One region of the Bradyrhizobium sp. MOS001 genome, then DNA from elsewhere that is predicted to be linked to it. Evidence: riboswitches for the same ligand, from Rfam matches in the RefSeq annotation. Region 1 holds a riboswitch; each other region holds the start of a gene.

Region 1 (6,628 bases):
TTCAACAATGCGGCAAAATACCGATGGGAACTCGGGAACTTCCGAAATGGCGGAAAGGGCAATGCCTTCAACCTTTGTTAACGAATAGGGCTCGCGCGACGGTTGCGCGCGGTTCAGGGCGCCGCGAAGGCCAGATTGCGCGTGTTCCCGCGTCCAAATCCGGTGTATTGAGTTCCCAACCGATCCTTTCAGCTCTTACCCCCACCGCTCATGCCACTTTTCAACCAGTCGATCAGGCGCAAGATCGTCGGGATCGCCCTCGGATTGATCGTCCTGATGCTGGTCACCGCGATTCTTTCGATGGTGATGTCGAGCCAGGTCGGCGTCCTGCTCGACGAGCTGACCGATCGCTACATTCCGGCCTACGGCCATCTGGCGCGCGCCAACATCCGCTCGCTGGAGCGCTCGGTGGCGCTGCGGCGGATGGTCATGATGAAGATGCAGGCCCCCTCGGAGGAGGAGGCCTATGCGGCGCGCCTGCGCGAATTCGAGGAGGCCGATCGGAAGATCGACGAGGAAGCCGAGGCCGCGCGCACGCACATCAACGCGATCATCGACGACAAAAGGACGCCTTCCGACAATGCCGGGCTGGCGCGGATCGAGACCCGCATCGAAACCACTCTCACCGAGCTGCGTCACGACATGAATGAGGACCACGCAAAACTCCTCAAGCAGGTCGAAGGCAAGCAGATGACGGAGGCGCGCGGGACCCTGGAGCATCTCGACACCATACGCGACCAGTTCAACCAGAAGATCGACGCGATCCGCGCCGACATGCTGAAGCAGGTCTTCGCCAGTACGGCGACAGTGATCGGTCGCCAGCGCCAGGCGATGATCATTTCGGGCATCGTCACCATCCTCGCGGCGGTGGTCGGATTTGCTTTCGCGCTCCTCGTCTCCAGTGGCATCACGCGACCGGTGCGGCTGTTGCTCGCCGGCACCCGCGAGGTCGAGGCGGGCCGCTTCGACAAGACCATCACGGTCTCGACCCAGGACGAGATCGGCGAACTCGCCGCCGCCTTCAATCGCATGATCGAGCAGCTGCGGCACAACGAGCGGATCCGTGAGACCTTTGGCCGCTATATCGATCCCAAGGTGGCGCAGGGGCTGATCGACCGACCCGAAGTTGCCATCGACGGCCAGCGCCGGGTGATGACCATCATGTTCTCCGACATGAGCGGCTTCACCTCGATGAGCGAGGGCATGACCCCGCGTGGCCTCGTCAAGGTCATGAACCACTATTTCACGGTGATGTCCGCGCCGATCCGGAGCCATCGCGGCGTTATCGATAAATATATCGGCGATGCCATCATGGCCTATTGGGGCCCTCCCTTCATTGAGGAGGACGAGCCGGCGCTGTTCGCCTGCTACGCCGCCATCGACATGGCCGATGAGGTGCCGGCGTTGCAGAAGCAATTGCCTGACCTGCTCGGTATCCGCGCCATGCCAGGCCCTTGCGATCTGCGCATCGGGATTGCCACCGGCGAGGTCCTGACCGGCAGCATCGGCTCCGAGCTGATGATGAGCTTCACCGTGATGGGCGATGCCGTGAACCTCGCTTCGCGGCTCGAACTGGTCAACAAGATCTACGGCACGCGGATCCTGATCGCGCAGGCCACGGCGGACGCGATCGGCTCGAACCTCGAGCTGCGCGAGATCGATCGTCTGGCGGTGGCCGGCCAAAGCGCATCGCAGGCCATTTTCGAGGTGATGAGCAAGGCGCACGGGCTCAGCGTCCCGCAGGAGAGCCTGCGCGCGCGCTACGCCGAAGGCCTCGCCGCCTACCGCGCGCAGCGCTTCGACGAGGCTCGCGCCGCGTTCAATGCAGCGCTCGAAGCCGTGCCCGGCGACGGTCCCTCGCGCACGCTGCTCGGCCGCATCGCGCAGTTCGAGGCCAATCCGCCGGACGCCAATTGGGACGGCGCCTGGCGGCTGGAGCAGAAATAGCTGTTCTTGCTGGGCTTGCACCGCCCTTGCTGGAAAAAACGTTTCTACTCGATAACGATGTTCGCCGTGACCTATTTCTCAGGCTTAGGTTTGACGTCCCTTGTGGCGTTTGATGGGGACACGCCGATGACAGAACTTCATGACAGGCTGGAACGGTTCGAGACGCTCACCGCCGAATGCGAGCTGATTGCCAAGCTCGCCACCGACAGCACCAAGCGCGAGTTCTATCTGAGACTCTCGGAGCAGTATCGTCAGCTGGCGGTGGATATGCGGAAGGCGATCGCGACCAAGGCCGCGGCCTGACGCCGCCTGCAATCCGTTCTTAATGTTTGGCGCGCATCCTTTGAGGATGCGAGCGTCGCGATCATGATTGCTCGCATTGGGAATGCCGAGGTCCGTTGCGGTGCAGCGCATCTCGCTGACGTCGCTTTGCCGCTCCTCACCAGGGCAATCCCATGCGCCTTCTCGCAGTCCTCATCTTCGCGCTCATGACGGCCGCCTGCAACCAGGAGCAGGACATCACCGGCTCGACCCCGGTCTGTGCGATGCGGAACTACAGCTCCTACAATCCCCGCGACATGAACCAGTGCGTTGCCGCCTGCAAGGCGTGCGACCACGGCAACACCGTCACCTGCACCACGTCATGCACCCTCAAGGGTGCCCACTGAGCGGCGGCGCTGCGTGAAGCTGAGGAGCAGACGGTGCTCGGGCACCGGAACGATTCACATGGGTTAGTCATTGAAGGGGCAGGCAGGACGCGGAGTCCTATGGAATGGGTATGCTCGATCCCGGTCGGTTCCTGGTGTCGTGCTCGCATTGCGATGCATGGCCGATGGCGGCCAACGTCAAACGTTCGAGCTGGTCGGCGTCGCCGCACGAGGTCCGCTTCGTATGCCCGCGCTGTCGCCGCGAGGAGACCGCCATCATCTCGGCCTCCGGTGAGCTGACCCCGATCCGGCGCATCGACGCTCCGCTGCGCGATGTCACCGCGGCCTGGGCTCAGGCCCAGCGGCCAAGAGGTCGGGCGTAGCCCGCCCGTCACAGGACCAAGAGATCGGGCGTAGTCGGCTCTGCGCAACGCCTTGCGCGGTCCGTTTTTGGAACCCAGCCTACGCCGACGCGTTTCCGCTCCGACATCAACGCACCGAGGCCCTGCGAATGATCAGCGAGCATTTCGACACCCGCACCCGGATCAACATGAAGCTGGCGCTGGATCGGGTCTGCCGCAATCGCCCGGTCGGCGAGGACCATTGCTTTCGCAGGTCCGTTGCCGAGAACATCATCCGCTGCGCGCTCACGGGCCGCACCGGCATCGGCCAGCTCGTCGATGCCGGCGAGCGGGCGGTGATCAGGACGCGTTCGGAACGGGAGCCGGCCTGATTGCGCCGGCTCAATCTCCGGTGCGGTGCTTTGCCCGTCATGCAACCGGCCGATTGACTCTCCGCTTGCCCGCCCCGTAGATTGGCCGGTGACGGTTCTCCTCACGGAGATCAAAAGGGAACGTGGTGCGAGGTTTTCCCGATACCGGGATATTCTCAACGCCACGGCTGCCCCCGCAACTGTAAGCGGTGAATCTTTCGTCATATGCCACTGGGAATCTCGGTCCTGGGAAGGCGACGTAAGGTAACGACCCGCGAGCCAGGAGACCTGCCGTCAGCCGTGGTCACACGCGAAGATGTCGGTCGGGGAGTACAGACATTAGCTTCACGGGAGCAATCGAACGCTCCGCCGTGAAACCTCGTTCGCTGTGACGTGCCACTGACGTCATACCGAGGTTACAAGAGTGTCCCGTATTGTCTTTGCCGCCAGGCGCTTCCGCGCCGGCGTTGTCGCGTTCGTTTCCCTGTATTCGCTCGATCTGTCCATTGCCCAGGCCCAGCAGTCGGCATCGCCCGATCTGCTGCCGCCGGTCGAGGTCGCGCCGACCGAGCGTGCGGCCAAGCCGCGAGCCGCGCGGCCTGCGCCCGACCAGCCCGAGCAGCGGCGCGTCGCTCGGCTGCCGAAGCCCGAGCTGGTGCCGGCGTCGCCCCCGGTTGCCGGGGTATCCGCGGCCAACCTGTTTCCGACGGTCGTCGTCAGTCCGACGGGCGTTGTCACTCCGACCAATCTGGTTGCGAGCTCGGTGACGGTTCTGACCGCCAGAGACATGGAGCGCGATCAGCGCCGGACCGCATCCGATGCGCTGAGCGCGGTTCCTGGCCTGAACCTCGTGCAGACCGGCGGTCCGGGGGGACAGACGTCGATCTTCATGCGCGGAACGAATTCCAACCACACCAAGGTCCTGATCGACGGCATCGATGTCAGCGATCCCGGCAACCCGAACCGTTCGTTTGATTTCGGCCAGTTGCTCACCTCCGACATTCAGCAGATCGAAGTCCTGCGCGGTCCGCAGGGCGGTCTCTACGGCGCAGACGCGCTGGGTGGCGTGATCTCCATCGTGACGAAGAAGGGCGACGGTCCCGCCCGCGCCACCGGCTCGGTCGAGGGAGGCTCGTTCGGAACGTTCAATCAAACTGCAGGTCTGAGCGGTTCACAGGACCACTTCAACTATGCCTTCAACGTCGCGCATTTCCACGCGAACGACGTGCCGGTGACGCCGGTCGAATTGCTGCCGCCGGGGCAGAAGGCGATCGGCAACAACTACGACAACATGACTTATTCGACGAAGCTTGGCGCCGAACTGAGCGAAAACCTGACGCTCAATGGCGTGGCGCGGTACACCGACGCTACCCTGCGCTTTACCGGAGACACCTTCGATCCCGTCACATCCGCGAGCTTCCCGCGGCCGCGCAAAGCACGCAGACGGTGCACCAGCTCTTCACGCGCGGGGAGGCGGTCTGGTCCGCTCTCGACGACCGGATGAAAAGCTATTTCGGCGTCAACTACACCAATCACTGGAACTACAACATCTCGCCCGGCGACGTGATGGCCACGATTACGACCGGCGACCGCGTCAAGTATGATTGGCACACCACGACCCAGCTCGCGCCCAACAACAATGTCATCATTGGTGCGGAGCATGAGACCGAAACACTGCAAACGGCGACGGTCTCGGCGCAAAACGTCAACAAGGCCGGGTATATGGAGCTGCAGTCCCAGTTCCGGGATCGAGTCTTCTTCACGGCCAACGTCCGGCAGGACGACAACGAGCGGTTTGGAGAGCATCCGACCTTTCGTCTGGCGTCTGCCGTGATCGTGCCGGTCACGGATACGAAGTTCAAGGGAAGCTACGGCACGGGGTTCAAGGCGCCCACGCTCAACCAGCTTTACGTGAGCTTTCCCGCGTTCTTCTTCTTTGCAAATCCCAACCTCAGGCCCGAGGAAAGCGTCGGATATGACGCCGGCTTCGAGCAACCCTTGTTTGGCGATCGCGTTCGCTTCGGCTCGACCTACTTCCGCAACAACATCACGGACCTGATCCAGAGCACGTTCGATCCCGTGACGTTCGCGAGCACCAACACCAATATCGGCAAGGCGATCACGGAGGGCACGGAGAGCTTCGTCGCGGCTGCGATCACGGACCGGCTTCGCGTTCGTGCCGACTACACTTTTACCCGCGCGGTGGATGCGACGGCGGGACTGGAGCTGCTGAGGCGTCCGAAGGAGAAGTGGAGCGCAAATGTCATCTGGAATCCGATCGATCCGCTGACACTTTCCGCAACCGTGTTGCACGTCGGGAGTTTCGTCGATGGTAACCGCGACTTCAGCATTCTGCGTCTGCTGGCTCCAGCCTACACTGTCGTCAACGTCGCAGCCGAATATCTGGTCACCGACCAGGTGAAGGTGTTCGGCCGGGTCGATAATCTCGCCAATGTGCACTATCAAAATCCGACCGGCTTTCTGCAGCCGGGACTGGGCGTCTATGGCGGCATTCGCCTGGCGAATTACGACGTCAGATAGCGAGAGAGAGAAGCCTCATGACGACGGCCGATCCGCTCATGGACCTGATCGCAAGCCAGCTTGCCGACGCTGAGGCCGGCTGGAGCGTCGGCACGTTCGGTGCCATTGCCGAGTTCACACGCGAGCCCGGTGAGGCCTTCGATATGGAGCAGTCTCGCAACGGGATCAGCGCCGTGACGCAGAAGGGTGGGATACGCGTTGTCTCCCACCCGGATCTGCGCCTGATCGCATCGGAATCGCCGACCACGGAGAGCTGGAGCCACCGCATCGCGCTGTGTCTTCCGCATGAAGCCAGCGCCATGAGTGGTCGTACCGTGCTGACCGAGCTCGGTCCGGATATCGAGGCGCTCCTGACGAGGGATCGCAGCGGCATCCTGTTCGACCTTGGCCTCGGAACGTTGCAGGTCGACGCCTGCATCCGTGTCAGCGATGCCGATGCCGTCGCCGCGCTCAGGAGCCGCACGGGCCAATCCGTGTTCGCGCCCGAAAGCGACGCCATGCGGATCATTCTGGCCGCCAATCCGCACCGCGTCTTCATCAGCCGCATCGGGCGCGCCGAGGTATTCCAGCCGATCCCGCCGCCGGGCGGGCAAAGCCCTGACGGCCCGCACACCCACGTCTCGCCAAAGCTGCTTGCGCATCGCCGCACCCATGCCGCCACCGAGCCGCTGCCTGAGGGGTGGATCCCCTGCGCGCATCTCTATCCGGCCCATCCGCTCCGCGATCAGCTCGGCCGCAAGCGCGCTTTTCGGCCGGATCATCACGCAGCCTTCCAGGCGCT
Region 2 (6,628 bases), on a different contig from region 1:
TCCATGCGCAAGCTCCACGAATGGCGTGCTGCGCAGAGCTTGGACCGAGGTCTCACGGGGAGTCTGCTTCGTCCCCACGCCGATGAATGTACGTGAAATCGTCCGGTCGTTGCAAGATGGTGCTTGTGCGGTTCCATCTAGACGGCGAACGCTTCGCGCGCGCCGCTACGGTGGCGGAGGATAGCGGTCGAATGTCGGCAGTTCGTGCGCGCGCTCCATCCATCGAAGGCGCTCTGCGACCTGGATGTGCATCGTCGCCGGTACGGCATCGGGATCGTCGTAGGTCGCGCTCTGGACGTCGATGACCCCGGGCAACATGTCGGCATTGACATAAAACAGGCCGGTTCCGCAGTCGCCGCAAAAGTGCCGCCGGGCATTTTCCGAGGAGTGATACACCTTGGGCTCGCCCTTGGTCACCTTGACGGCATCGTCCGCGTACATCGTCCAGCCGACGACGGGAGCGCCCGCGTGAAGCCTGCAATCGCGGCAGTGACACAGCGCGTGCACGATCGCTTCGCCCTCGACCTGATAGCGGATCGCGCCGCAGTGACAACCGCCGGTGATGGTGCTCATGCGTTCCTCCCGATGGAAGACAGGTCTCGTTGATCGATAGCTCTCGAGACCTGCGGCTTCAACGGCGCAATCGATTTGCGATTGCGTCCTACTGTCGCGTGACAACTCCTGCCACGGCGCGGGCGAGGTGATCCGCGACTACCACTTGAACGAAGCCGCGATCTCGTAGCTGCGCGGCGCGCCCAGGATGATCTGGTCGGTGTAACCCGGATCGCCCCAGGCCGCGTAGAGCTTGTTGGTCAGGTTCCTCACGCGAAAGCTGATCCGGGTCTGGTCGACGCCCGGGAAATAGGCTTTTGGAATATCGACGAACGCGTATGCGTCGAAGATCGTGTAGGCGTCCATCGTGACCAGATTGTCCTGGAAGTTGAAGCGGTCGCCGACGTGACGGACGAGGCCGCCGATCTCGACCGGCAGCTTCGTGTCGAAGCGATAGGAGGCGCCGGCGTTGGCGATGAAGTTGGGAACGTTGGGCGGCGTCTTGCCCGAATAGGACTGGAAGTCGCCATTGCCGTCGACATAGGTGAAGTCGATGAAGCGCGACTGCACGAAGGCGACGTTGCCCCATAGTTTCAGGCCCGCGACCGGATTGACCGCGGCGGCGATCTCGACGCCCTTGGAGGCCATCTTGCCGGCGACGTTGAAGAGGATGCCGCTTTCGGGGACGTAGACGTTCTTGCGCTCGATGTCGAAGGCCGAGAACGTGGCCTCCGCGCGCCTGTCGGCCGACAGCAGCTTCACGCCGGTCTCGTAGGTCCGCGACGTCGTGAGCAGCAGCGGCGTCGTGGGCCTGAGGATGAAGATGTTCGCCACCGTCGGGTCGGCTGCCGTCGCGTACTGGCTGTAAAGCATCACGCCGGGCGCGATGTCCCAGGTGTAGCCGATGCGTCCGGTGACCGGATTGAACGTCTTCGAGAAAGGATAGTTGGCTTTCAGGAGGCCATTCTCGTCGAAGCGGGTCCGCGACAGCTCGATATTCTCAAAACGGATGCCGCCGATCAGCGCAAAGGTCGAGGTCAGCTTGAGCCGGTCCTCGAACGACAGCGAGGCGGTGTCGAGATGGGTGTAGATCTTCTCGTCGCTGCGCGGGCCGTAGAGGCCGCGGTCCGGATTGAGGAGGTCGACGTAGTCATTGAAGAACAGCGTGTCCTGCGAGACGTTGAACTGGTTGCTGCTCGCCGCCACGGTGGCGACGAAGCGATTGTCCATTCCGCCGAGATTGGAATTGACGGTGAGGTCGGTGATGTTGCCGTAGAGCCGCTGCGCGTGATCGAGCGCCAGGCGCTCGCGGTAGATGCTCTGCGCGCCTGCGAAATTGCCTACGGTCTGGTCAAACGACGAGATCTCGTTGTTGAACCAGTGCCGGTGGGCGTCATAGCCATAGACCAGGCTCTTCAGCGAGATGTTGTTGGTGATGTCCCATTGAAAGCCGCTGCGCAGCCAGAGCTCGTTGGCGCCGCTGTGATTGTCGAGCACGTTGTAGTTCGTGGTCAGCGTGCGCGCGTCGATGGTGACCGGGACCGGCGTGCCGCCGCCGAGGTAATAGTTGCTCCAGAGGCCGGAGACGACGCCATACGTCGGCACGATGCCCGGCGCGTTCGCCGGCACCAGCGGCGTCCCCCAGTAGAAGCGGTCGTTGTCCTGCCTGTATTCGGTCGCGCCCCAGATCCTCAGGTTCTCGTTGACGCGATAGTTCAGCTGGCCCGAGACGTTGCTGAGCTTCGAATAGGTGTCGTCGATAAAGCCCTTGTTGTTGAAATGGCTGATGTCGAAGCGGTAGTCGAGGCCGTTGATCAGCGTGCTGCCGCCCGATCCGTAACCGGCGCGATAGCCGTTGAAGGAATCGTAGGAAGTGAAGGCGTCGTTGACGATTGGTCCGGTGTGCGGCGCCTTGTTCACGTAGTTGATGGCGCCGCCGGTCGCACCGAGGCCCGCCACCAGCGAGTCCGGTCCCTTGATGATCTCGACCTGCTGGAGACCAGCCACGTCCATGGGACGGCCGGTCATGGTCGACGGCCCGATCGGGATTCCGTTGTAGAGCGTGGAGATCTGGTCGCCGGAAAAGCCACGCATCGAGAAGATGGCGGGCGCGCCGGGCGCATCGCCGCCGGTGACGCCGACTGCAGCCTTGGCGACGTCGGTCGTGGTCCGGATGCCCAGGTTCTGCATCGTCTGTTGACCGATGACCTCGACGGTCGCCGGCATCTCGCGCGCCGTGATGCCGAGCCGGGAGCCGACGTCGGTGACGGCTGCCGTATTGAGCGGCGTCTGTACCGGCCCGCTCGGAGCTTGCGCGGCCGGAACGGCGACAGCAGGGGCGCCACGATTGCGTCCCGCGGCGCGCCGGGCCGCGCGCTGCTTCTGAGTGCCGGGGCTGACGGCAGGAGCCTGTCGCGGCGCAGGCGGCGACACGATCACCGGGCCGACCTCCCGGGAGCGGTTGTCCTGCGCCGCGCTTTGCGCGAGCGCCGCGGACGACAAGGACACCGACGAGAGCAGAGTAATCAGGAAAGCACGCGATAACGCTGGCCTTGCGCCAGCACGGAAATGAAGATTTTGCACGACAACGCTCTGCGGCGACGCAAACAAACCGTCACCGCGGTTGCCTTAGTCATCCACCTTCGCCCCAGGCGGCGGATGCACCGGCTACTTGTCCGACATCAGGGCACCCCGCCCAATGCGTTCGCGCGTGACCATGGCTGGTAGCAGGTTTCCTGGCTCGCGGGTCATCGCCTTCGACCACCTTCCCAGAGGCCCAAGCGGGGCTCCAGTGGTTCGTTTGGTCGTCGGCTATCCGCCTACAGTTGCGGGGGCAGCCGCGGAATTGCCCACTGAGGTGGACGCACCGCATTCCCTTGAAGAGTCCTTGCGGACACTACCGATCACGAAACTGGCATCAGGGGATGAGCGCGTCAACATCCGCGCGGGCTGCTGGACGGGCCGGTCGGTCGATGGTGGCCTTGTGTTGCTGTTTTGCACGATAGTCCGAAGGACCGCGTCGAAACGTCCAACCCGGCCTCCGGACGAGCCTGGGTAACGAACGCTTGACCACGATCAATAACTGCCTTTGGTGTCCGAGTATGCTACTGAGGCCGAGTTCCGGCCCGACAAGGTAAGTCGATATTGATGCAGTTCGTCCGTACCATCCTGGCAGTCGCCATCGCCATATCCTTGGCGATGCTGCCGGTTGGCGCGTCCGCGGCGAACCTCGCAATGTCGTCGGATGGCATGCAGACGGCCATGCACATGAGCGGCGACGCCGACATGTCGATGGACGATTGTTGTCCCGACATGAAGGGAACGGGCTCCCATAGCGGCGGCTACAAGTGCGGGATGGGCTTCTGCTGCGTCGGTGGGATCATCGCGCTCGGTGATGTCAGGCCCGTGGCGTTCGAACGTCTCGCCGTCATGGCCAGCACGATGGCTATTCCCCCGGATCAGGTCGTTTCCTTCCGCGGCGGCAGTCCTCCTTTCCGACCTCCTCGAATCTGATCTCGCAAAGCCCGAGACGCGAGCGGCGTGCCTGCTCGCGACGACGACTGACGTGCGCGCTTCACGCGCCACGGCGAAAGATCAATTCATGAGGACAGGACAATGCTTTCCAAAATCAGCACCGCGGCTCTCGCCGCCACCCTTTCGCTTGCCGCTTCCGCCGCGATGGCGGGCGCGGGCGACTACGCCTTCGAGCCCGTCACTCCGCAGATGAAGAAGGGCGAAGACGTCACGCTCGCCGTTCGCCTGACGAACAAGCAGACCGGCAAGCCGATACCGGACGCAGTCATCTTCAAAAGCCGCCTCGACATGGCCCCGGACGGGATGGCCGAGATGGAATCGGCGGTCGCGCCGCTGCCGTCCAGGGAGCCGGGTGTGTACGCCTTCAAGACGGACCTGCCGATGGCTGGACGCTACCAGATGACGCTGTCCGTGAAGGTGCAGGGCGAACCGGAGACCGTCACCGGCAAGGTGATCGTCACGGCGGTCAAGTGAGCGTTCGGGCGCTGCCCGGCGGCGCCCGACATTCCCCTTTTTCCTTCACACGGACGCGCGCTCCCGGGCGCGCGGATACACCATATGAAAACGCTGCGTCTCCTGACGGCTCTTGCGCTGGGCGGTGGCCTGGTCCTGGCCGGCTACTACTGGCATTCGAACGGTGCGGGCTGGCTCGCTGAGGCCGACATATCATCGGCTGCGGCTGGCGCGGAGCGAACGCCGCTTTACTACCGCGATCCAAGCGGTGCGCCGCTCTGGTCTGCGGGTCAGAAGAAGGACGACCGCGGGCGGGACTATGTGCCGGTCTACGACGACGATGGAGCGGCCGTCGCGCCGGCGCTACCGAAGGCGCAAGCGGCTTCGCCGCGAAAAATCCTCTACTACCGCAATCCGATGGGGCTGCCCGACACGTCGCCCGTCCCAAAGAAGGATCCGATGGGGATGGACTATGTCGCCGTTTACGAAGGCGACGACACCGACGACGGCACGGTGAAGCTGTCGCCCGGCAAGATCCAGCGCGCGGGCGTGAAGTCCGAGCCCGTCGCGCGGCGCCCGATCCGGGTCTCGGTGAAGGCGCCCGGCACGATCCAGCTCGATGAACGCCGCGTGTCGGTGATCGCGATGCGCGCCGAGAGCTTCGTGCAGAAGGTCGCCGACGTGACGACCGGCACGCGCGTGAAGGCCGGCCAGCCGCTGATGGAAATCTACAGTTCGGCGGTGGCGTCCGCGGCGGCGGAATATCTCGCGACGATCACCTCCAGGACGGTCGGCGGTGTCGAGATGTACGGCCGCGGCTCGCGGCAGCGGCTGGTCAATCTCGACGTTCCCGAGTCCGTCATCGCGGAGATGGACAAGACGCACACCGCGCCCGTGGCCATACGCTGGTCTGCGTCGCGCGACGGGGTCGTGCTCGAACGCAACGCGATCGAAGGCATGCGGGCCAATCCCGGCGACGTCCTGTTCCGGATCGCGGACACCTCGGTGGTCTGGGCGCTGGTCGACGTGGCCGAGCGCGATCTCGGCAACATCGCGGTGGGGCAGTCAGTCGCGGTGCGCGCGCGCAGTTTCCCCGGCCGAACCTTCACCGGGACAATCGCCGTCGTCTATCCGCAGGTGAACCGCGACACGCGAACCGTTCGCATCAGGATCGAGCTTGCCAATCCGGACGCGGTGCTGCTGCCCGACATGTACGTCGATGCCGATATCGACACGGCCGATGCCGCGCCCGTCCTGGCGATACAGGACAGCGCGGTGCTCGACACCGGCAGCCGGCAGGCCGTCCTCGTCGACAAGGGGGAAGGGCGTTTCGAACCGCGGGAAGTCAAGCTCGGCCGTCGCGGCGGCGGCTATGTCGAGGTGCGCCATGGTCTCGCGGACGGCGAGGCGGTGGTGACCTCCGCCAACTTCCTGATCGATGCGGAAAGCAACCTGAAGGCGGCGCTGAAGGGGTTTGGCGAGGCGGCATCCCAGGCCACCGACGCCGGCCCTGGCAATGCAACGGGAGATCACAAATGATCGCCCGCATCATCGCCTGGTCGGCGCGCAATCTGCTGCTCGTGCTGTTCGGGACCGGCTTCGCGGCCGCCGCCGGCCTCTATGCCCTGGTTCACCTTCCGCTGGATGCGATCCCGGATCTCTCGGATACGCAGGTCATCGTCTACACCGAGTATCCCGGCCAGGCGCCGCAGGTGATCGAGGATCAGGTCACCTATCCGCTGACGACGGCGATGCTCACGGTGCCGAAATCGAAGGTCGTACGCGGCTTCTCGTTCTTCGGCGTTTCCTTCGTCTACGTGATCTTCGAGGACGGCACCGACATCTATTGGGCGAGGTCGCGCGTCATGGAATTCCTGAACGGCGCGGCGTCCAGGCTTCCCGCCGGCGTCACCCCGACCATCGGACCCGACGCGACCGGCGTCGGCTGGGTCTACCAATACGCCGTGGTATCGAAGGAATTGAACCTGGCGGACACGCGCACGATCCAGGACTGGAATCTGAAATTCGCGCTGGCCAAGGCCGAAGGCGTCGCCGAGGTCGCCAGCGTCGGCGGCTTCGTCAAGCAGTA
Region 3 (6,628 bases), on a different contig from region 1:
AATTCGGCATGAACGTCACCACGCTGCTGGTGCCGCTGTTCGGGATCCAGGCGATCGCCGCGCGGATCATTGCCCGCAACACCGCCTATGTCGATCTCAGGTATCGGCAGGCGCTGGCGCTGTCGACCACGTATCAGGCCGGCGTCATCGCCTGGGTTGCGTTCTGGGCGCTCTATGGCTCGGGCTTCGGTGCGACCAACCTCGTCAACATCGCGACCTTCGCGGCCTCCTACGCGCTCGTCATAGTGATCGAGCCGCTGGCCGACCTCGGTGTGCTGGCACTGGCAAAATCGCTGCGTGGCGTCACCGCGCCCGGTCTCGTCACGCCGCGCCTGCACAACGCGGCTTAAGAGACAAAGGGGCGGCCGTCATGGCCGCCCCTGAACGCGCGATGCTCACGCTCTCCCTGATAGGCATCGGTTGCGGCGATCCCGAGCAGCTCACGCGCGCCGCCGTTCAAGCCATCAACGCGGCCGATCTCATCCTGATCCCGCGCAAGGGGACGGCGAAGTCCGATCTCGCAGATCTCAGGCGGACGATCTGCGCGGATGTGCTCACCAATCAAACGACACGCATTGCCGAGTTCGATCTTCCCGTGCGCGATGCCGGTGAAGCGGATTATCACAAGGGCGTGGACGATTGGCACGAGGCCGTGGCCGCGGCCTGGTCGCAGACGATCGCCAGCCATCTCGGTGATGATGGCAAAGTCGCGCTGCTGATCTGGGGCGATCCCTCACTGTATGATTCGTCGCTGCGCATTGCGCGGCGGCTCGATCCCTTGCCTGATATCGACGTCGTGCCCGGCATCACTTCGATCCAGGCGCTGTGCGCGGCGCATGCGCTGCCGCTCAACGACATCGGCGAGCCCTTCCTCGTCACGACGGGGCGCCGCTTGCGCGAGGGTGGCTGGCCGCAGGGCGTCGATACCGTGGTGGTGATGCTCGACGGCGGCACGGCGTTCCAGTCGCTCGATCCTGCGGGGCTGCACATCTGGTGGGGCGCCTATCTCGGCATGCCCGATCAGATCGTCATGTCGGGCGTTCTGGCCGAGATCGCCCCGCACATCGTCGCCGCGCGACAGGATGCGCGCGAACGGCATGGCTGGATCATGGACAGCTACATTCTCAAGCGCCGGCCGTAAGCGAGGCAGCATGCTCCCTGAATGGGTCACCCGGAAATGCCCCGATGTCTCCGCTGTCCACCGCGAGGCGGCGCTCGCGCGTCAGGCGCAACTCACAAAACCGGCCGGCGCGCTCGGCCGGCTGGAGCAGCTTGCGGTCGAGCTTGCGGGCCTCCAGGCGACCGAGCAGCCGCGCGCCGCGCGAGTGCCGATCATCGTCTTCGCCGGCGATCACGGCATCGTCGCGCAGGGCGTGTCGGCCTATCCGCAAGGAGTGACCATCGCGATGATGGCGAATTTTGCCTCGGGCGGTGCCGCGATCTCGGTGCTGGCGCGTGAGCTTGGCTCAAACCTTGAGGTCGTCGACGCCGGTACGCTGGCGCAGGAGGAGATGGCAGGAATCGTCACTGACAAGCCGCGCAGCGGCACGCGCGACTTCAGCGTGGAAGCAGCGCTCCCCCCCACGGAGCTGGCATTCGCCTTCGAAGCCGGTCAGCGCGCAGTCGCGCGCGCAGAAGCCAGCAGGCCCGATCTCCTGATCTTCGGCGAGATGGGCATCGGCAATACCACGACGTCGGCGGCGATTGCGGCGAGCCTGCTCGGCATCAGTGCCGAGGAGATCGCGGGCTGCGGTACCGGCGTCGACGCGGCCGGCCGCGCGCACAAGGCGCGCGTGATCGACGCTGCGATCGCGCGTTACGGCGTTGCGGGCGCTTCGCCGGAACAAATTCTGTGCGCGGTCGGCGGCCTCGAGATCGCGGCGATTTGCGGCGCCATCATTGCTGCTGCGCAAGCCCGCATTCCCGTGTTGATCGATGGCTTCATCGTATCCGTGGCAGCGCTGGCGGCGGTGCGGCTGAACCCGTCGTGCCAGCCATTCCTGCTGCCGTCGCATCAATCGGCGGAGCAGGGACATCGGCTGGTGCTGCGTGCGCTGAACGTGCAGCCGTTGATCAGCCTCGATCTCAGGCTCGGCGAAGGATCGGGGGCGGCCATCGCGCTGCCGCTGGTGCGGCTCGCGTGCAGCCTTCACAACGGCATGGCGACCTTCGCGCAGGCCAACGTGCCGGATCGCCCGGCCTGATCTAGCTCAAGCCGCGCGCTGATTGACCGCGACGACGCGCCAGCCGGTGGCGAGCCGGTCGATCCGGGTCAGTGACAACGGATCGATCACGAAGCGCAGGGCCGCTTGTGGTGTCAGATCCAGCGCAATGCAGAGCGCGGCGCGGATGGTGCCGGAGTGAACGACGAGCGTTGCCGAGCCGGCGCCGATTTGCGCGAGACCCAGCCGGACACGCGCGACCTGATCCTCAAAACTTTCGCCGCCCGGCGGCCGACCGTGCGCCGGATCGCTCCAGAACTGCGCATAGGTCTCCCCGCCGGTCGCAGCGAGTTCGTCATGCCGCCGGCCGGTCCAGTCGCCAAAATCCTGCTCGCCAAATTCGGGCACCAACGCGGGTTCGAGTCCCAGCGCGCGCGCCGTCTCAACCGTACGTCGCGCCGGGCTCACCAAGCTCGCAGCATCTGGCGGAAGCCTCTGCCGCAACGCCTCCAGTTGCACGCGATCGCCGAGATCGGCGGGCGCGTCGGCCGCGTGGATCGTCCCTTTGACGCCGTCGACGGGCGCATGCCGTATCAGCCAGAGGAAGGTCTCGCCTTCCATGCCTATCTCCAAGGAAGTTGGTCGCTGTGGTAATAACGTCGCAGCGGCACATTGACTCTGTCTTGTCGGTAATCCTAGATGGCTTTGACGGTTTCCCCGAGTGGGGATGAAAAGGGAATGCGGTGCGGGGATTTTGTCCCCAATGCCGCGGCTGCCCCCGCAACTGTAAGCGGCGAATCTTGCGTCACGAGCCACTGGGTATCTCGGTCCCGGGAAGGCGATGCAAGGTACTGACCCGCGAGCCAGGAGACCTGCCGTCAGCCGTGGTCACACGCGAAGATGTCGGTCGGGGAGTACAGACATTCGGCTTCATCGGAAGGCTCAAAGGCCGGAGGTGGGACCTGGTTCGCTGTGACGTGCCACTGACGTCATACCGAGGTCCCGAACTGTGTCTTCCATTCGTCTTGTACGACCGCGTTGCTTCCTGCTCGCTTCCGCCGCGCTTACTTCATTTGCAGTCGCCGATCTGCCCGCAGCGCTGGCGCAGCAGGCCCGCGAGCCGCTGCCGCCGGTCGAGGTGTCGCCCGCCCAATCCCGCAAACCGGCAAAGCCGGCGGCCCGGGACGCGCAGAGCCCACGCCGCGCGGCATCGCGCAGGCCAGCGGCCGCATCGGCCGCGGCCAAGCCCGTCGTGCCGACCGCGGCGGCGCAGACGCCGCTCAACACCAATGTGGTTGCCGAGAGCGCCTCGCGCCTCGGCCTGACCGTGCAGGAGACACCCGCGACCGTCGAAGTCATCTCGGCCGAGACCATGCGGGAGCAGGGCTATCGCACCGTGTCGGAGGTTGCGCAGGGCGCGGTCGGTGTCACCTCCGGCGACAATCCGGCCGAGCCCGCGGCTTTCTCCATGCGTGGCTTCACCAACAGCCAGATCAACATGCTCTACAACGGCATCAAGATCGGTCCGCAGAACATGACCTCGCGGATCACGGATACGGCCAATCTCGCAGCCGTGGAATTTTTGAAAGGTCCGGCCTCGCTGATGTCGGGCGAAGGTGCCGCCGGTGGCGCAATCAACTTGATCACGAAGCAGCCACACACCGGACCGATCCGGAATGAAGCTGACTTTTCCTGGGACTCGCTCAACTCGTTCGGCGTCCATTACGGCTCGGGCGGCAGCACCAACGTGCAGGGGCTCGACTACCGCTTCGACATCAGCCGCGCCTCGCTCAATGGCTTTGCCGACGACACCAATACCAAGACGTTGGATGTGTCTGGCCAGCTCAATTACCGCATCTCCGACAGCCTCAAGATCTGGGGCGCGATCGAGTACCGGGAAGATCGCTCGAAGGCCTATTGGGGCGCACCGCTGGTACCGATCGCCTTCAGCGGCTCGCATGCGACGAGCGGCATTGTTTCGGGCAATTACGTCTCGAACTTCAACAAAACGAATCTCGGTGCGATCACGATCGACGATCGTACCTTCAACACCAATTACAACGTTCTCGACAACCGCAACGTGGCACAAGAGGTGTGGCTGCGCGGCGGCTTCGAACTGAAGCTGGCGCCTGACCTGACGCTGAAGAGCCAAGCCTATGCCTATGGCGCGGAGCGTACCTGGTTCAACAACGAGATCGAGGCTTTCAATGCCAGTACGGGCCTGCCCAACTCGAACATGGTCGATCGCGAGCGCTTCTATGTTGCACATAGCCAACGCCTTGTCGGCAACATTACCGACCTGATTTGGGACGCTAATATCGCAGGCTTCGACAACCGCCTGGTCACGACACTTTCGTCCAGCTATCTCGATTTCGTCAGGCCAGGCGCGGCCAACTTCCCGGACGATTACGTCTCGCTCGTCAATCCCGACCGTGGCCTTTACGGCCTGCTCACGACGCAGCAGCAGACCGCGCGCATCGACAACGAGGCGCTGTCGTTCGAGGACCGGGTGAAGCTCACGCGAACCTTCGCGCTGGTCGGCGGCCTTCGCGTCGAGCATATCGGGCTTGACCGCAACTCGACCGACGCCGCCGGGCTGGAAAAGGCGAGCTTCCCGTTCTCGAAGTCCTGGGTCCCGACGACGGGGCGTATCGGCTACACCTGGGACGCCGTGCCCGGCCTGACCTTCTTCAGCCAGTACGCGACCGGCGCGGACGTCTCGGCCAACAACATCTTCCTGCTTGGGCCAGCCCAGCCGCTCGACCTGACGACCTCGCGCACCTATGAGACGGGCGTCAAGCATCTGTTGTGGAACAACAGGGCGGAATGGTCGTTCTCGGCCTACGATATCGAGCGCAAGAACGTCTATGCGGCGGCTGGCGGCATGCAGCTCAACATCGCGGGACGGCAGGAGTCGAAGGGCGTCGAGCTCGCCGCGGCCGTACGCCCGATCGATCCCCTGCGGCTCTGGGGCAACATCGCCTATGTCGATGCACGCTATGCCGACTACAATTTTGCCGGTGGTTCGTTCTCCGGCAACACGCCGCCGAACGTGCCGCGTGTCGTGGCCAATGCCGGTGCGTCGTACCGGTTCTTCACGCCCTGGCCGGTGGAGCTCGGCATCACGGGCCGCTATGTCGGCGACCGCTACAACACCGATGCCAACGTCGTGACGATGAAGGCCTACACCGTCGCCGACGTCTACGCCTTCGTCGACATCCCGAAGACGGTGTTCAACGCGGTCGACCAGGCCCGTCTGGGCTTCCGCGTGCGCAACATCACCGACAAGCGCTACGCGATCTGGGGCGATCCGTTCTATCCCGACCAGATCCTGCTCGGTGCGCCCAGGACCTATGAGCTCTCGGCCGCGTTCAAATGGTAGGGCGCTGACCACATGATGAACGCGATCGTGCTGCTGCATCGCTGGCTCGGGATCGCGTTCTGCCTGCTGTTCGCGATGTGGTTCGCGAGCGGAATCGTGATGCACTTCGTCCCGTTTCCGTCATTGACGGAAGCGGAACGTTTTTCCGGGCTCGCGCCGGTGGCTGGCGGAGAGGTGAGGATTGCGGTCGCGGATGCCGTCGCCGCGAGCGGGATAGCGGACGCCACGCGCGTTCGCCTGGTCCAGCGGAGCGACGGGCCGGTTTATGTCGTGTCGGACCCATCGCGTGTGGCCGCGATCCATGCCTCCGACGGACGGGATGCATCGGTGACGTCGGCCGACGTCGCGGTCGGTATCGCGCGGGATCATGCCCGGCAACGCGGGCTCGATGCCGCGCGGGCGGCGATGATTTCGGGCGCGGATTATGATCAATGGAGCGTGCCGAACGGCTTTGATCGACACCGGCCTCTGTTGCGCGTCGCTCTTGGCGATGCGGCCGGAACCGAGGTCTATGTCTCCTCGCGCACCGGCGAAGTCGTGCTGGATACGACCCGCAGCGAGCGCGGGTGGAATTGGGCCGGCAGCGTCCTGCACTGGATCTATCCGACAGTCCTGAGGAGCAACTGGTCCCTTTGGGATCAGGTGGTCTCGACATTGTCGCTGGTGGCCTTTATCGCCGCGACGCTCGGCGCGGTGCTCGGAATTATTAGGATCAGGATTCGAGGGCGTCGGGTCTCGTCGCCTTATCGCGGCTGGCACGCACTGCATCACATCATTGGTCTCGTCGCGACCGTTTTCGTGCTGACCTGGAGTTTCAGTGGCTGGCTCTCGATGGATCACGGCCGGCTGTTCTCGCGCGGGGAGCTGACCCCGACCGAAGCGGGCGTGGTGTATGCCGCGCCTGACTGGACGACGGCCCCATCGTTCGGTCAGCCGTCGGCTCGCGAAGTCGAATGGTTCGCCGTCAACGGTGTTGTCTACCGGCGCGACCGGACCGGCCTCGCCAGTCAGACCTTGACCAAAGCGGGGGAGGCGATCCGCAGCCGGCAGGTGGCATTCCTCGGCGAGAAGGATGTCCATGACC

Evidence for each region. Region 1 has a riboswitch for cobalamin ahead of CT676_RS45105 (TonB-dependent receptor plug domain-containing protein). Riboswitches for the same ligand answer to the same signal wherever they lie in the genome.
Region 2: another riboswitch for cobalamin. It lies ahead of CT676_RS15150 (TonB-dependent receptor); the one in region 1 lies ahead of CT676_RS45105 (TonB-dependent receptor plug domain-containing protein).
Region 3: another riboswitch for cobalamin. It lies ahead of CT676_RS44355 (TonB-dependent receptor); the one in region 1 lies ahead of CT676_RS45105 (TonB-dependent receptor plug domain-containing protein).

Annotation. Positions count from the first base shown of each region.
Region 1 covers NZ_SPVJ01000001.1:559,263-565,890, reverse strand. The annotation lists gene CT676_RS02715 (adenylate/guanylate cyclase domain-containing protein) at 211-1,947, shown strand; gene CT676_RS43845 (hypothetical protein) at 2,074-2,250, shown strand; gene CT676_RS02710 (hypothetical protein) at 2,403-2,615, shown strand; gene CT676_RS02705 (hypothetical protein) at 2,720-2,977, shown strand; gene CT676_RS02700 (hypothetical protein) at 3,106-3,327, shown strand; cobalamin riboswitch at 3,403-3,617, shown strand; gene CT676_RS45105 (TonB-dependent receptor plug domain-containing protein) at 3,731-4,810, shown strand; gene CT676_RS45100 (TonB-dependent receptor) at 4,807-5,847, shown strand; gene CT676_RS02690 (hypothetical protein) at 5,865-6,628, shown strand, end outside.
Region 2 covers NZ_SPVJ01000009.1:44,320-50,947, reverse strand. The annotation lists gene CT676_RS15160 (Cj0069 family protein) at 1-5, opposite strand, end outside; gene CT676_RS15155 (GFA family protein) at 166-573, opposite strand; gene CT676_RS15150 (TonB-dependent receptor) at 712-3,060, opposite strand; cobalamin riboswitch at 3,260-3,468, opposite strand; gene CT676_RS15145 (hypothetical protein) at 3,700-4,065, shown strand; gene CT676_RS15140 (FixH family protein) at 4,168-4,560, shown strand; gene CT676_RS15135 (efflux RND transporter periplasmic adaptor subunit) at 4,645-6,078, shown strand; gene CT676_RS15130 (efflux RND transporter permease subunit) at 6,075-6,628, shown strand, end outside.
Region 3 covers NZ_SPVJ01000029.1:48,234-54,861, reverse strand. The annotation lists gene CT676_RS28405 (energy-coupling factor ABC transporter permease) at 1-350, shown strand, start outside; gene cobF (precorrin-6A synthase (deacetylating)) at 392-1,141, shown strand; gene cobT (nicotinate-nucleotide--dimethylbenzimidazole phosphoribosyltransferase) at 1,152-2,204, shown strand; gene CT676_RS28390 (histidine phosphatase family protein) at 2,211-2,783, opposite strand; cobalamin riboswitch at 2,855-3,057, shown strand; gene CT676_RS44355 (TonB-dependent receptor) at 3,172-5,544, shown strand; gene CT676_RS28375 (PepSY domain-containing protein) at 5,557-6,628, shown strand, end outside.